2 regions of the Bradyrhizobium sp. HKCCYLRH1030 genome follow, and region 1 is predicted to be linked to the other one. Evidence: riboswitches for the same ligand, from Rfam matches in the RefSeq annotation. Region 1 holds a riboswitch; the other holds the start of a gene.

Region 1 (7,253 bases):
ATATACCGAGGTTACCTGCTCACGCGCCCGCAAATAGGCGATGGTCTCGTCGCGCTTGTCTGCTGCCACCCGGAACGCAATGCCGCGACACGCGCCGCCGCGATCGAGACCGAGCACGAGGCCCGGCTTCTCCGGCGTTCCGCGGTGGACGAACGAATACACACAGAGCGCGCGATGCTCGCCGATCAGCCGCGCCGGCACCTGCTCGAGAAAAGCGAATCCGGGCCGCCACATCAGCGAGCCGTAGCCGAAGACCCAGAGGTCGCCGTGGGGAAGGTCGCGTTCGGAGAGGGTCATTGCGGACATCAATGCGGAAGCCTAAGTGTGATGCTCGCGAATTGTTAATTTAGATACACAATCCGTGATCGCCGAATTGCCAAAATTGCTGCCCAAAGGGTGTCCTGCATGTCTCGTTTGCCGCAAGCGCGCCGCAGGCGCTCTCGTTGGGGGCTCTTCATAGCTCCCGTTCTGCTCCTGATCGCCGCTGTTGCGTGGAGCGCATTCTGGTTCTTCGCCGCTTCGCAAGTGGATGTCCAGGCCGACGCTTGGCGTGCGCGCGAAGCAAAATCGGGACGCGTCTATGACTGCGCGAAGCGCTCGGTCGCGGGCTTCCCGTTCCGGCTCGAGGTCCGCTGCACGGATCCGAGCGTGGACCTGTTCTCGCAGGCCGCCGGCACGCCTTTGATGAATGCCAAGCTCGACGAGATCCTCGTCGTCGCCCAGGTGTGGGACCCGAAGCGGCTCATCGCGGAGTTCAAGGGACCCGCGACGATTGCTGATGGGCGCGGACCGACCTCGTTCTCCGCGAACTGGCGCGTCGGCGAGGCCAGTGTCCGCGGCCTGCCAGGGCCGCCACAGCGCGCCGACCTCGTGTTCGAACAACCGACCATCGACCGCATCGAGGGCGGGACAGCCGTGCCCGCCGCGCGCGCCGATCACGTCGAGTTGCACGGCCGCTTCGCCGACGGCACGCCGTCCGACCATCCGGTGCTGGAGACTGCGCTGCAGATCGAAAGCGGCAGCATCCAAGGCAGCCATCCTCTGCTTGCCGAACCGTTCAATACCGACATCCAGGCCCGCGTCACGGGTCTCAAGGACTTCCGGCCCAAACCCTGGCCGGAGCGGTTTCGCGAGATCCAGGCGGCGGGCGGTCATGTCGAGATCGTCCAGTCGCGCATCCAGCAGGGCGAGCTACTGGCCGTTGCGTCGGGCACGCTCAGCCTGACCGCCAATGGCGGCATTGATGGCGAAGTGCAAATGACGGTGGCCGGGATCGAAAAGGTCATTCCGGCGCTCGGTCTCGACAAGATGCTCGAAAACGGCGTGCCGCAGGGGACGCTCGATCGCGTAGCGCCGGGTGTGAAGTCGCAGGACGTCAACAACCTGCTCGGTGCGCTCGACCGCGCCATTCCCGGCCTCGGCAAGGTCGTCAAGCAGAACGCCAATGTCGGCGTCGCGCTCGGTATCAATGCGCTCGGCAAGGAGGCCACCCTCGAAGGGCGCAAGGCGCGGACCTTCCCGTTGCGCTTCTCCGATGGCGTCGTCGTGCTCGGTCCGTTCAAGGTCGCCCGCGTCCCGCCGCTGTTCTGACCTCAGCTCTTCTTCAACTGCGGCAGCGGCCGGCCGAAGTCCGGCGCCGCCGAATCCTGGCCGATATCGACGATGCCGCGGCGGATCGCACGGGTGCGGGTGAAGTGATCGAACAGCGCATCGCCGTCGCCGCGGCGGATCGCCCGCGTCAGCTTGGAGAGGTCCTCGGTGAAGGTGCCGAGCATGTCGAGCACCGCATCCTTGTTGCTCAGGAAGATGTCGCGCCACATCGTCGGGTCGGAGGCGGCGATGCGGGTGAAATCGCGAAAGCCGCCGGCGGAGAACTTGATCACCTCGGACTCCGTCACCTGCGCCAGCTCGTCGGCGGTGCCGACGATGGTGTAGGCGATCAGATGCGGCAGATGGCTGGTGATCGCGAGCACGCGGTCGTGGTGATCCGGCGTCATGATCTCGACCTTGGCGCCGAGCGCCGCCCAGAACGCGCGGAGACGATCGATCGCGTCGGCATCTACACCGTCGGGTGGCGTCAGGATGCACCAGCGGTTGATGAACAGCTCGGCGAAACCAGAATCCGGTCCCGAATTCTCGGTGCCGGCGACCGGATGCGCCGGCACGAAATGAACATGCGCTGGCAGATGTGGCGCCATGTCGCGAACGATGGCGCCCTTCACGGAGCCGACGTCGGAGACGATGGCTCCGGGCTTCAGATGCGGCGCGATCTCGGCCGCGACCGGACCGCACGCGCCGACGGGAATGCAGAGGATGACGAGGTCGGCATCCTTGACCGCCTCCGCATTACTCGCCACGACGCGGTCGACGAGGCCGAGTTCGGCGACGCGCGCGCGCGTCTTTTCCGAGCGCGCGGTGGTGACGATCTCGCCGGCCACGCCCTGCAGCCGCGCCGCCCGCGCGATCGAGCCGCCGATCAGGCCGAAGCCGATCAGCGCGATGCGTTCGAACCGCCCCGCGACGCTCATTTCGCCCTCATGAATTCGCTGAGAGCCTCCACGACCAGACGATTGGCTTCCTCGGTGCCGATCGTCATGCGCAGCGCGTTCGGCAGCTTGTAGTTGGCGAGCGCGCGCAGCACGAGGCCGCGCCGGGTCAGGAATGCGTCGGCCTCGACCGCGGTCTTGCCCTTGTCGGTCGGGAAGTGGATCAGGATGAAATTGGTGACGCTCGGCGTCACCTTCAGCCCGAGCTTGCCGATCTCCTCGGTCAGCCAGTTGCGCCACGTTTCCGTGTGCGTCTTCGACATCTGCTGATGCGCGGTGTCCTCGATCGCGGCGACCGCGGCGAGCATCGCCGGCGAGGAGACGTTGAACGGCCCACGGATTCGGTTGATCGCATCGACGATGTGCGCCGGGCCGAACATCCAGCCGACACGGAGCGCCGCGAGGCCGTGGATCTTGGAAAAGGTATGAGTGACGACCGTGTTCTCGGTCGTCGCCACCAGCTCGAGCCCGAACTCGTAGTCATTGCGCGAAACGTAGTCGGCATAGGCGGCGTCGAGCACCAGCACGACATGCGACGGCAGGCCGGCACGCAGCCGCTTGACCTCGTCGAACGGGATGTAGGTGCCGGTCGGGTTGTTCGGGTTGGCGAGCCAGACCAGCTTGGTGCGCGGCGTCACCGCGGCAAGGATGGCGTCGACATCGGTGCGATACTCCGTCTCCGCGGCAACCACGTTCCTGGCGCCGCAGGCCATGGTCGCGATCGGATAGACCAGGAAGCCGTGCGCGGTGGAGATCGCCTCGTCGCCTTGGCCGAGAAAGGTGTGTGCCAGCAGATTGAGGATCTCGTCGGAGCCGGCGCCGCAGACGATGCGGTCGGGATCGAGGCCGTAGGTGCGGCCGATCGCCTCGCGCAGCACCCGGGAGGTCCCTTCCGGATAATCTTCCAGATGCGTGGCCGCGCTCTTGAACGCCTCGATCGCCCTCGGCGAGGGACCAAACGGGGTCTCATTGGCCGACAGCTTGAAAACCTTGCGGCCAGGCTCCGGCTTGGGACTCTTGCCCGGCGTGTAGGGCGCGATGTCGAGGATGCCGGGGTTCGGCACGGGGCGGTTCATCATCAACTCCGGAAAATCATCACTGGCGCGAGGCGTCTCAGCTCGGAACCGTATAGCGTTTCGCATGGCCGCCGACGAGGGCCGTCGAGCGGACCGAGGCGCCCGCCGCGATTAGGGCAGCCTTGATCTTGTCGAGGTTCGACGGCGCCTCGATCGACACCAGCAGCGCGGCGCCGTCGAAGGCGGTATCGGGCACCGCGACCACGTCGGCCAGCGGCGACAGCGCGCGCGACACCTGCGCATTCCAGCCGGAGACGCGGATGCTCCAGGTCTCGACCTCCAGCACGAGCGCGTCGTCGGCGACCCGCGACACCGCGAACACCGGCAGCGCCGCCGGATGGTCGGCACGCTCGATGAACGGCATCCGGGCGATGATCTTCGGCGCGCCCACGGGCTCGAGCGTGATCCACCACGGCGTATGCCCCGATGTCGTCGACACCAGCGCAAGATCGCCCTTCGAGCGCGCCACGGCTTCGACGGCGGCCTGGGCGCTGAAATGGGCGACATAAGGCACCACGAAGCCGAAATGGAACCTGGCGGAATCGCGCATCGCGGATTCGCCGACCGACACGTCGGCGTGCACCGAGAACGGCGCCTGCACGTAAGTGAACGTCGAGACGATCACGCGCCAGATGCCCTCGACGGTGTCGAGCGGCAGGATGCCGCGATGGCGCTGCACCAGGCGCCGCATCATGTCGGCCTCTCGCGCCGGCCGGAATGCCGAGCCGACCTCCTGGGTCTTCTTGACCTTGATCAGCCGGTCGATGATGTCGGCCCTGTTCATCAGGAGCTGATGGACCTGCTCGTCGATCGCGTCGATCTCCTTGCGCAAATCGGCAAGCGAAGGCGGGGCAGGCGGCGGGTTGGACATGGGCTGGTCACTCTTCGCAGGCCACCGGTTAACGTGCGGCCGACTGGAACGGATGTCGTTCTCTCCGATGCGGGAGACGCGCGCAACAGCAAGTTTACCTTGTGCCGCCTAGGCTTGGCTGGTTTGCAGCCGTGGGGCGCCCGATCGGCGGTCAACCCCAGCTTGCCTTGACGCGGAGCGCCCGCGGGACTAGTTTCTGCCTGTTCCGTGGTCATTTGAGCCGGCCGGCTTGCAGCCACGTTAAAAAACTCGCTAAACAGGCCGGGGACGTTATCGATCCCGGCCGAACCCCAGTTCAGGCCGGGTTTTTCATGGCCTGATATGTCACGTGGTTCGGGAGCCCTTGCCGGATGGCCGGGGTGAGAGACATGACAGGCCTGACGCCGAAACCCACCTCCGCGCTGCGCACGATTGCGCCCGAAGAGCGCTCGCACGAGGTCGATCATCCGAGCTCGCTGGTCGCGCAGTTCGGCGCTGACAAGCCGCTCAGGCTCGATTGCGGCGTCGACCTGTCGCCGTTCCAGATCGCCTACCAGACCTATGGCGAACTCAACGCCGACAGGTCCAACGCGGTCCTGGTCTGCCACGCCCTGACCGGCGACCAGCACGTCGCCAACCGCCATCCCGTCACCGGCAAGCCCGGCTGGTGGGAGACGCTGGTCGGCCCTGGCCGCCCGCTCGACCCGAGCCGTTATTTCATCATCTGCTCGAACGTGATCGGCGGCTGCATGGGCTCGACCGGCCCGGCCTCGCTGAATCCCGCCACCGGCAAGGTGTGGGGGCTCGATTTCCCGATCATCACCATCCCCGACATGGTGCGCGCTCAGGCCATGCTGATCGATCATCTCGGCATCGACACGTTGTTCGCCGTGGTCGGCGGCTCGATGGGCGGCATGCAGGCGCTGCAATGGACGGTGGCCTATCCCACCCGCGTGTTCGCGAATCTCGCGATCGCCTGCGCGACGCGGCATTCGGCGCAGAACATCGCCTTCCACGAGCTCGGCCGCCAGGCCGTGATGGCCGATCCCGACTGGGACCACGGCCGCTACGGCGACAAGGGCACTCATCCGCATCGCGGCCTCGCGGTGGCACGGATGGCCGCGCATATCACTTATCTGTCGGATGCCGCCCTGCATCGCAAGTTCGGCCGCCGCATGCAGGACCGCGAACTGCCGACGTTCTCGTTCGACGCCGATTTCCAGGTCGAGAGCTATCTGCGCTATCAGGGCTCGTCCTTCGTCGAGCGCTTCGACGCCAACTCCTATCTCTATCTGACGCGGGCGATGGACTATTTCGACATCGCCGCCGATCATGACGGCGTGCTGGCGGCGGCGTTCCGCGGCATCAAGACCCGCTTCTGCGTGGTGTCCTTCACCAGCGACTGGCTGTTTCCGACCGCGGAATCGCGGGCGCTGGTGCATGCGCTCAATGCCTCCAGCGCGCGGGTGTCGTTCGCGGAGATCGAGACCGACAAGGGGCACGACGCGTTCCTGCTCGACGTCCCCGAGTTCTTCGAGATCGCCAGCGCCTTTCTCGATTCCGCCGGCAAGGCGCGCGGCCTCAACGCCGCGAACGGAGGCTGAGCCATGAGCATGCAGGGCGTGTTGCCGCTGAACGGCTTTTCCGGCGGCGAGGTGCTGGCCTATCGGCCGGATCATCTGCTGGTCGCCGGCATGGTCGAGCGCGACTCCAAGGTGCTCGACATCGGCTGCGGCGACGGCGATCTCTTGCAGCTGCTGGAGAGCCGCGGCATCGACGGCCGCGGCATCGAGCTGTCGCGCGAGGGCGTCAATCATTGCGTCGCCAAGGGGCTCGCGGTGGTGCAGGGCGACGCCGACACCGATCTCGTCGACTATCCCGACGATGCGTTCGACTATGTGATCCTGTCGCAGACCTTGCAGGCGACGCGGCAGCCCAAGGTCGTGCTGGAGAATCTGCTGCGCATCGGCCGTCGCGCCATCGTCACCTTTCCGAATTTCGGCTTCTGGCGGCTGCGCCTGCAACTGCTCGTCGGCGGCCACATGCCGCGAACCGACAATCTGCCCTTCACCTGGTACGACACGCCGAACATCCATTTCTGCACCATCAAGGACTTCGTGCAGCTCTGCGATGAGATCGGCGTCAAGATGGAGCGCGCCGTCGCGCTTGATAGTTACGGCCGTCCCTTGCGCGTCGCGATGCCCTGGTGGTTCTGGAACATGTTCGGCGAGCAGGGCGTGTTCCTGCTGAGCAGGGCGGAGAAGGGGCGGTAGAGCGCGCTCGCTGCTGCAGCGGGGCGCGGTCTAAGTTGATGGCTCGCTCTCTCCACGTCATGGCCGGGACAAGCCCGGCCATGACGAGCTTGGGGTTGGCGGTTTTTACTTTTCAAAGAGCCGAGAGCGGTTGATACAAAGTGCTGCGTTCCCGCGGTGCGTCTACACCCGAGCTTTGCATTAGTCCTGCCTCCGATAACGAAGAGGCGCAGGGAAGGCCGGATGCTGGCCGCACCCATGGCCCGCCTGCGGAAAAAATGCAGGCGGCAGGAACCACAGGTACGAGCCGGAACACCCGGCCTTCCCTGCGCGATGGTTGAACGGCTGCTTCGCGTTCTCCCCGGTGCGCCGGGCTTTCTGGCCACCGTCGTCCGAGTGATGCAGAACACCACAACAAACTTGGCATCAGCGTCGGGATGCCAGGACCGCGCGACTTGACCGTGCGCATCGGAATTGTTCGTCCGCGCGAGGTAAGCCCCACGCGCAATCCGACACGCCCATCGCATCC
Region 2 (7,253 bases), on a different contig from region 1:
CGCCAGCATGCCGATCATGAAGGTCGCGCCGAACAATAGCGCGATCAGCAGCGCGTGCGTGGCGAGCGTCGAGGCCCGCTCGGCGTCGCCGGCGCCGAGCGCGCGCGCGATCGCCGAGGCCACGCCGCCGCCCATCGCGCCGCCGGACATCGTCATGGTCAGGATCACCAGCGGAAACACCAGCGCCATCGCCGCCAGCGCCTCGATACCGAGCCGGCCGATATAGGAGGTCTCGGCGATGACGACGCAGGTGCCGGCCGTGTTCGCGATGATGTTGGGCCAGGCCAGCGACAGCAGGGTGCGCAGGATGGGTCCGTCGACGAGCTTGTTCCGGATCGGCTTCTCGGGGGGCGGCAATTCACGCCCCTCGCCGACCGGATTGTCGGCCAGGCCGATCTCGGACATTTCAGCTCCCCGCTCGGCCGCGCAGGCCGCGGCCGTCTTATCGTTCGATTGCTCTCGCTTTCCTAGCACGGCGCTGGCGCGCGCCCTGTGCGGCAGGCGCATTGGGGGTGCGCGGCAGACGCAGCCGCGCTCAGAGACGGAAATGCTTGGAGAGCTTCAGGCCCTGGGCCTGGTAGTTGGAGCCGATGCGGCTGCCATACATCGCATTCGGCCGCGCCAGCATCTTCTCGTAGACGAGACGGCCGACGATCTGGCCGTGCTCGAGGATGAACGGCACCTCGCGCGAGCGCACCTCGAGCACCGCGCGCGAGCCCTGCCCGCCGGCGCCGGCATAGCCGAAGCCGGGATCGAAGAAGCCGGCATAGTGGACGCGGAATTCGCCGACCAGCGGATCGAACGGCACCATCTCCGCGGCGTAGTCCGGCGGCACCTGCACGGCCTCCTTGGAGGCCAGGATGTAGAACTCGCCGGGATCGAGAATGAGGCTGCCGTCGGGACGTGCCTTGATCGGCTCCCAGAACTCCTCGACCGGATAGCCGGCGCGGCGGTCGACGTCGACGACGCCGGTGTGGCGCTTGGCGCGATAGCCCACATATCCGTTCGCATTGCTGCCGGACAGGTCGACGGAAAGCGCGACGCCGCCGGTGAGATCGGCATCGTCGCGATCCACCAGTCGCTCGGCCTGGTGCAGCGCGATCAGTTCGTCCTCCGACAGGACCGCGTCGCGATAGCGGAAGCGAACCTGGGACAGGCGCGAGCCCTCGCGCAGCAGGACCGGGAACGTCTTCGGGCTGATCTCGGCATAGAGCGGGCCGTGATAGCCCGCGCCGATCATGTCGAAGCGTCGCGTGCCGTCGGCGATCACGCGGGTGAACACGTCGAGCCGCCCGGTCGAGCTTTTCGGATTGGCGGCCGCGACGATGTCCTTGGGCAGCGCCAGGCTCTCCAACAGCGGCACGATGTAGACGCAGTTGGTCTCCAGCACCGCGCCGTCGGCAAGTGCGAATTCGTGCAGCTTGAGCTCGTCGATGCGCTCGGCGACCGTCGCGCCCGGCCCGGGCAGGAAGCTCGCACGCACGCGATAGGCGATGTCGCCGAGCCGCAGATCGAGGCTCGCCGGCTGGATCTGGCTCTCGACGAAATCATATTCGGGGATGATCAGGCCAGCCTCCGTCATCGCCACGATCATGCGATCGGGGAGGATGCCGTGGGCGTCGGGGCTGAGCGAAAACGGCAAGACCTGATCCTTTGCAGGCGCCGGAACGGCGGCTTATTGAGCCAATATAGGGTCTTTTGACCGGTTATCCGATGGCTGGCTTGACGGAAAGGCCGGTTACGACTATGAGCACGACTTATCCCGTGGTGATTTGAGCCGGCCGGCTTGCAGCCACGTTAAATAAGTCGCTAAACAGGCCGGGGACGATTGTGATCCCGGCCGTGAGGAGTTTTCCCAGGCCGGTTTTTTTGTGCCCATCGCCCGAGGCGGTGGCCACGATGGAGGTCACATGTCGAAGTCCCCCGCGAAGGCGCCGGCGTCGTTCGCCCACTATCGTCCCGAAACGAGGCTGGTGCATTCCGGCACCTTGCGCTCCGAATTCGGCGAGACCGCCGAGGCGCTCTATCTCACCCAAGGGTTCGTCTACGCCACCGCCGAGGAATGCGAGGCGCGCTTCAAGGGCGAGGATCCCGGCTTCATCTATTCGCGCTTCTCCAATCCCACCACGGCGATGTTCGAGCGCCGCATGATCGAGCTCGAGGGCGCCGAGGCCTGCCGCTCGGCCGCAACCGGAATGGCCGCGGTCACCACGGCAATCCTGGCTCCCCTCCGTGCCGGCGACCACGTCGTCGCGGCCAAGGCGCTGTTCGGCTCGTGCCGCTACGTGGTCGAGGATCTCTTGCCGCGCTACGGCATCGAGTCGACCCTGGTCGATGGGCTCGACCTCGCCCAGTGGCAGAAGGCGGTCAGACCCAACACCAAGTCGTTCTTCCTGGAGAGCCCGACCAATCCGACGCTCGACGTGATGGACATCCCCGCCATCGCCGAGATCGCGCACGCCCATGGCGCGCGGCTGATCGTCGACAACGTGTTCGCCACCCCGATCTGGCAGAGCCCGCTCGCGCTCGGCGCTGACGTCGTGGTGTATTCCGCGACCAAGCACATCGACGGCCAAGGCCGCTGCCTCGGCGGTGTGATCCTGTCGTCGGAGGCGTTCATCGCCGAGCACATCCACAATTTCATGCGCCAGACCGGCCCGTCGATCTCGCCGTTCAACGCCTGGGTTCTGCTCAAGGGCCTGGAGACCCTGGCGGTGCGCGTGCGCGCGCAGACCGAGACGGCGGCGAAAGTGGCTGACTTCCTCGCCGCGCATCGGAAGATCTCGCGGCTGATCTATCCGGGCCGCGAGGACCATCCGCAGGCGGCAACCGTCCGCAAGCAGATGCGCGCCGGCTCGACCCTGGTCGGCTTCGAGGTCAAGGGCGGCAAGGCGGCTGCGTTCCGTACGCTCAACGGCCTGAAGCTCGCGCGCATCTCCAACAATCTCGGCGACGCCAAGACGCTGGTCACGCACCCGGCGACGACGACGCATCAGCGGCTGACGCCGGAGGCGCGCGCCGAGCTCGGCATCAGCGAGGGCTTCATCCGCTTCTCCGCCGGACTCGAGCATGCCGACGATCTGATCGAGGATCTCGACGCCGCCCTCAGCGCGGCGTAGCGAATGGCGAATAGAGAGTAGCGAGTAGTAGGATCTCTTTCCCTATTCGCTACTCGCTGTTTCCCACTCGCGCTCGATCACATCGGCCGATAGGTCGGCACCTCGGCCGGTGCGTTGATGCCGAGCTTGACCTGGCCGACCGAGCGGATGATGTCGTCGCCGAGCAACTGAGCGAAGCAGGCATAGCCCCAATCGCTCATGTGCAGGCCGTCCGAGATCACGAACTCGTTGATCGGGATCGCCTGGCGCTCGTGCCAGTCGCGCATCACCTCGAAGCGCGGGAAGATGCCGGCGTGATGCAGCTCGGCAATACGCCCGAGCAGCCTGTTCATGCGGCTGGCGTTCTCCGAGCGCTCGTTGACGCGCGGCGAATATTGCAGGTCGACCAGCACGACATCGGAGGCCGCCGCCTGGATCTTGGCGACGCCGTCCTCGACCAGCCTGGCGGTCTCGGCCGGATCGAGATCGCGCAGCACGGCATTGGTGCCGACCTGCCAGATCACGAGATCCGGACGCCGGTCGATCACCGACGTCTCCAGTCGCTTCATCATCTCCGGCGCATCCTCGCCGCCGACGCCGGCATTGATGACGCTGATGTCGACCATGGGATATTGCCGGCGCAACTGCGCGGCGAGCCGGTTCGGATAGGTGTAGTCCGGCGCGCTCGCGCCAAAGCCCTGCGTCGACGATGAGCCGAAGGCGACGATCACGACCGGCAGGCCGGAGGCGAGCTTGTTGGCGACGTGCGGCAGCGAAATGAAGTTCTTCTTGGCGACACCCTTCGGCGGCAGGCACGGCACGCGGTTGAAGATGTCGGTGGCCGATTTGGCGACCTGCTTGACCTTGTCGATCGCCCGCTCGGTGATGCTGCGCGATTGCGGCGGCGTGGCCGCGACGGCCTGCCCGGCTGCAGCCGGCGGCTGTGCATCGGTCATGGCCGGCGCGGTCGTCGCCGCGGGCGGCGAGGTCGTGGCCGCCGGGCGCACCGCGGCGATCGGCCCGCGCATCTGATCGTTCGCCTGCGCCAATGTGATGTGACCGATGCTCGGTCGCAGCTCGCTGATCAACGGAGGCCTCGGACCGGAGCTCTTCACATCGGAAAGCGCGGCGGGTGCAGCCGGCGCTGCGCTCTGCGCCCGTACCTTCTGCGGGCTCAGCGCGAGGGCGATGGCAATGACCGCAACGGCCGAAAGCTTCTCCCATGTCCCGGATACGCGGTGACACTCATTCGACGTCATGAACGACATAATCCTAGTTCTGCTGCGCCGGCCCGATATGCGCCGCGTCGATGATGAACTTCGACAGCGCCCGGCCGATGCAGTCATGAACCTGCCTGGCCAGCTCGACCCCGTGCGTCGGATTGAACAGGTCGAAATCGCCCTGCTCGTTCCACTGCCGCATGATGGCAAACCGATCGAACAGCGGGATGTCGCGCTGCTGCGCCACCACACGCATGTTGTCGACATAGGGCGGCACGGAGATCAATGTTTCCGTCCGCGGACTGTATTGCAGGTTCATCAAGACGACGTCAGCTCCCGCCTTCTGCAGCGTCGCCACACCGTCGTCGACCGCCTGCCGGAACTCATCAGGATCGATCGACCGCATGGCGTCGACCGTGCCGGTCTGCCAGATGACCAAATTAGGCCGTTTTCCTTCCACCAGTTTAACGAGATTGCCCGCGACCTCCTCGGCCGTCTTCTTGGGCTGCAGCTCGACGCTGAGATTGACGGTGACGGCCGGCAGCTTGTCCTTCAGCGCCGCCTGCAGACGGGCGGGGTAGGCATTTGCGTCGGAGGTGCTGACAATGGAGGATGAGCGGCTTCCGACGACGAGAATATCCAGCGTGCGGCCATTCTTGGCGGCGTCTGCAACCTTCGGGAGCGGGCTCTCGGTTGTCAGCAGGTAGGCCGGCACCTCGCAGTTCTGCGGCGCGTCTTCCGCGCGCGCGGAGGCCGCCAGCGAAACAGCCAGCGCTGCGATACCCAACCTTAACCACGAGACGGACTTCATCAGCCCCCTCCCGCCAGATCGGCGTTGCTGCGCGCACCTTTTCGCGCGGCCCCCTTATCGGCCTCACGCTTGTACCACGAAATCAACGACGCCACCCCCCACATGATGAGGATGCCGCAAAGGCTGATCACCGCGTGCATCATGGCGCCGCCGGACACTTCGGCAAGGACGAAGTGGCCCGCAAACGCCAGAAACACGCCAAGACAGAAGATCTCGAGCGAGTGTTGCCCACAAACAATCAGCGGACGCAGCCACGGCGACTTCAAGAGCGGCCAATCCTTGCGCAAATAGTGCACGGTGAGTGCTGCGAGTGCGAGAAAATGCGCGAAACGCAACACGTCAAGGTCGGTCTTGTCGATCGGATACATCCACTGCTCGATTCGGCGCGGCATCAGATGGCCGAGCTGCGGAATGTACCAGGTCAGGGTCACGCAGAAGGCCGCGACCAGATAGGCGACGCAGAGCCCGAGCGTGATCGGTGAGTTGATGATGCGCGACATGCGCTGGGCGCCCCCGAGCGCGCACCAGGCCCCGAACACGAACAGGAGCTGCCAGGCGAACGGGTTGAACGCCCAGAAGCCGTTCGGATAGGCCGTCAGATAGAGATCGAGCTCCCAGGTGAGTGCGTAGAGAACGACCGAGAGCCCGAGCGTGACGTCAGGACGCCAGCGCATCAGCCACAGGATCAGCGGCAGGAACAGCATCAGCACGATGTAGAGCGGCAGCACGTCCATGTTGACGGGGCGGAAGCGCAGGATCAGCGCCTGCACGATCGTCACGTCCGGCTGCTTGAGAAAGTCCATGATCCCCATCTCTTCGGTGTAGAGCGGGTTCTCGAAGCTGGTCGCGACGTAGGAGATCTCGGCAAGGAAGATCGTGAACAGGAAGACGTGGGCGACGTAGATCTGCCAGACGCGGCGCAGGATGCGCGCGGTGGCGACGATGAAGCCGGCATCCTGCATCGCCCGGCCATAGACGAATGCCGCCGTGTAGCCGGAGATGAAGATGAAGATCTCGGTGGCGTCGGAGAAGCCGTAGTTGCGGATCGTGAACCAGGTCAGCAGGTTCGGCGGCAGATGGTCGATGAAGATCAGCCATAGCGCCAGCCCGCGAAACAGGTCGAGCCGCAGCTCGCGCTCGCCGACCGCCGGGAAGGTGATCGCAGGCGCAGCGGTGGTGGCGGGTGCAGCGGTGACGGCCGGCGCGGCCGCGACGGCAGATGCAGATGCAGATGCAGATGCAGATGCAGATGCAGATGCAGATGCAGATGCAGATGCAGCCGCGCTCGCCGCGGCGGCAGTCTCCGCAGCCGGCGCGGGTGCGGCGCTGGCGGCGGGGGCGGACGGTCCGGCAGGGCGATCGACAATCGACGTCATCAGGCACCGCGTCAAGGCTGCCAGCCTTCGAGGCCCGGCAGGGGAAATGTAGGGCTGCGCAGTTTTTACGCAAGCGATGAAGGACTTATCAGCTGGGCCGTGCCCAGTTTTTCGACCTTGGCGGACGGCTGGTGGGCGATCGCACGGCGCAGGACAGGTCGATCGCCGCCAGGGTGCTGCCTGCCGCGCCCGATCCGAGTCCAAGGAACGGATCGCGCGTACGGCCGACAAAGTCCGCGATTCTTGTGCCATAATGCGGAACTGTGTTGAAAGCACGATGGCGTCGCGATTGGTTCCGGCGCGGGTTTCCGCTACAATGCCACCATGTATCGCGCCGTGACTCGCCACATCGAAGTGACCGTCGAACCGAACTTCCTGCCTGAGAAGTCGTCGGTGGCCGATGGCCGCTGGTTCTGGTCCTATACCGTCGTCATCACCAACAGCGGGGAGGAGACGGTGCGGCTGCGCAGCCGGCACTGGATCATCACCGATGGGATCGGCCGGCAGCAGGAGGTCCGCGGCGAGGGCGTGGTCGGCGAGCAGCCGGTGCTCGCGCCGGGCGAGCGCTTCGAATACACCTCCGGTGTCCCGCTCACCACCGCGTCCGGCTTCATGGCCGGCTCGTATCAAATGGAGAGCGAGAGCGGCGAGCACTTCGACATCGCCGTGCCGGCCTTCTCGCTCGACAGCCCCGAGGGCAAGCGGGTGTTGAACTAGCTGAGAAGGCATGCAGTCCGACTTGCCCCAA

The links. A riboswitch is a leader RNA that binds a small molecule or an ion and turns the genes downstream of it on or off. The one in region 1 is predicted to bind S-adenosylmethionine.
Region 2: another riboswitch for S-adenosylmethionine. It lies ahead of ACQR1E_RS27445 (O-succinylhomoserine sulfhydrylase); the one in region 1 lies ahead of metX (homoserine O-acetyltransferase MetX).

The regions. Positions count from the first base shown of each region.
Region 1 covers NZ_JBNPUY010000018.1:51,425-58,677, forward strand. Annotated here, with positions in the region: gene ACQR1E_RS32420 (gamma-glutamylcyclotransferase) at 1-306, opposite strand, end outside; gene ACQR1E_RS32425 (DUF2125 domain-containing protein) at 406-1,590, shown strand; gene ACQR1E_RS32430 (prephenate/arogenate dehydrogenase family protein) at 1,593-2,528, opposite strand; gene hisC (histidinol-phosphate transaminase) at 2,525-3,622, opposite strand; gene ACQR1E_RS32440 (chorismate mutase) at 3,660-4,493, opposite strand; SAM riboswitch at 4,691-4,770, shown strand; gene metX (homoserine O-acetyltransferase MetX) at 4,862-6,076, shown strand; gene metW (methionine biosynthesis protein MetW) at 6,080-6,745, shown strand.
Region 2 covers NZ_JBNPUY010000011.1:294-7,546, reverse strand. Annotated here, with positions in the region: gene ACQR1E_RS27455 (MATE family efflux transporter) at 1-405, opposite strand, end outside; gene ACQR1E_RS27450 (2'-deoxycytidine 5'-triphosphate deaminase) at 536-1,642, opposite strand; SAM riboswitch at 1,755-1,834, shown strand; gene ACQR1E_RS27445 (O-succinylhomoserine sulfhydrylase) at 1,911-3,119, shown strand; gene ACQR1E_RS27440 (GDSL-type esterase/lipase family protein) at 3,197-4,357, opposite strand; gene ACQR1E_RS27435 (SGNH/GDSL hydrolase family protein) at 4,371-5,129, opposite strand; gene ACQR1E_RS27430 (OpgC domain-containing protein) at 5,129-6,505, opposite strand; gene apaG (Co2+/Mg2+ efflux protein ApaG) at 6,830-7,222, shown strand.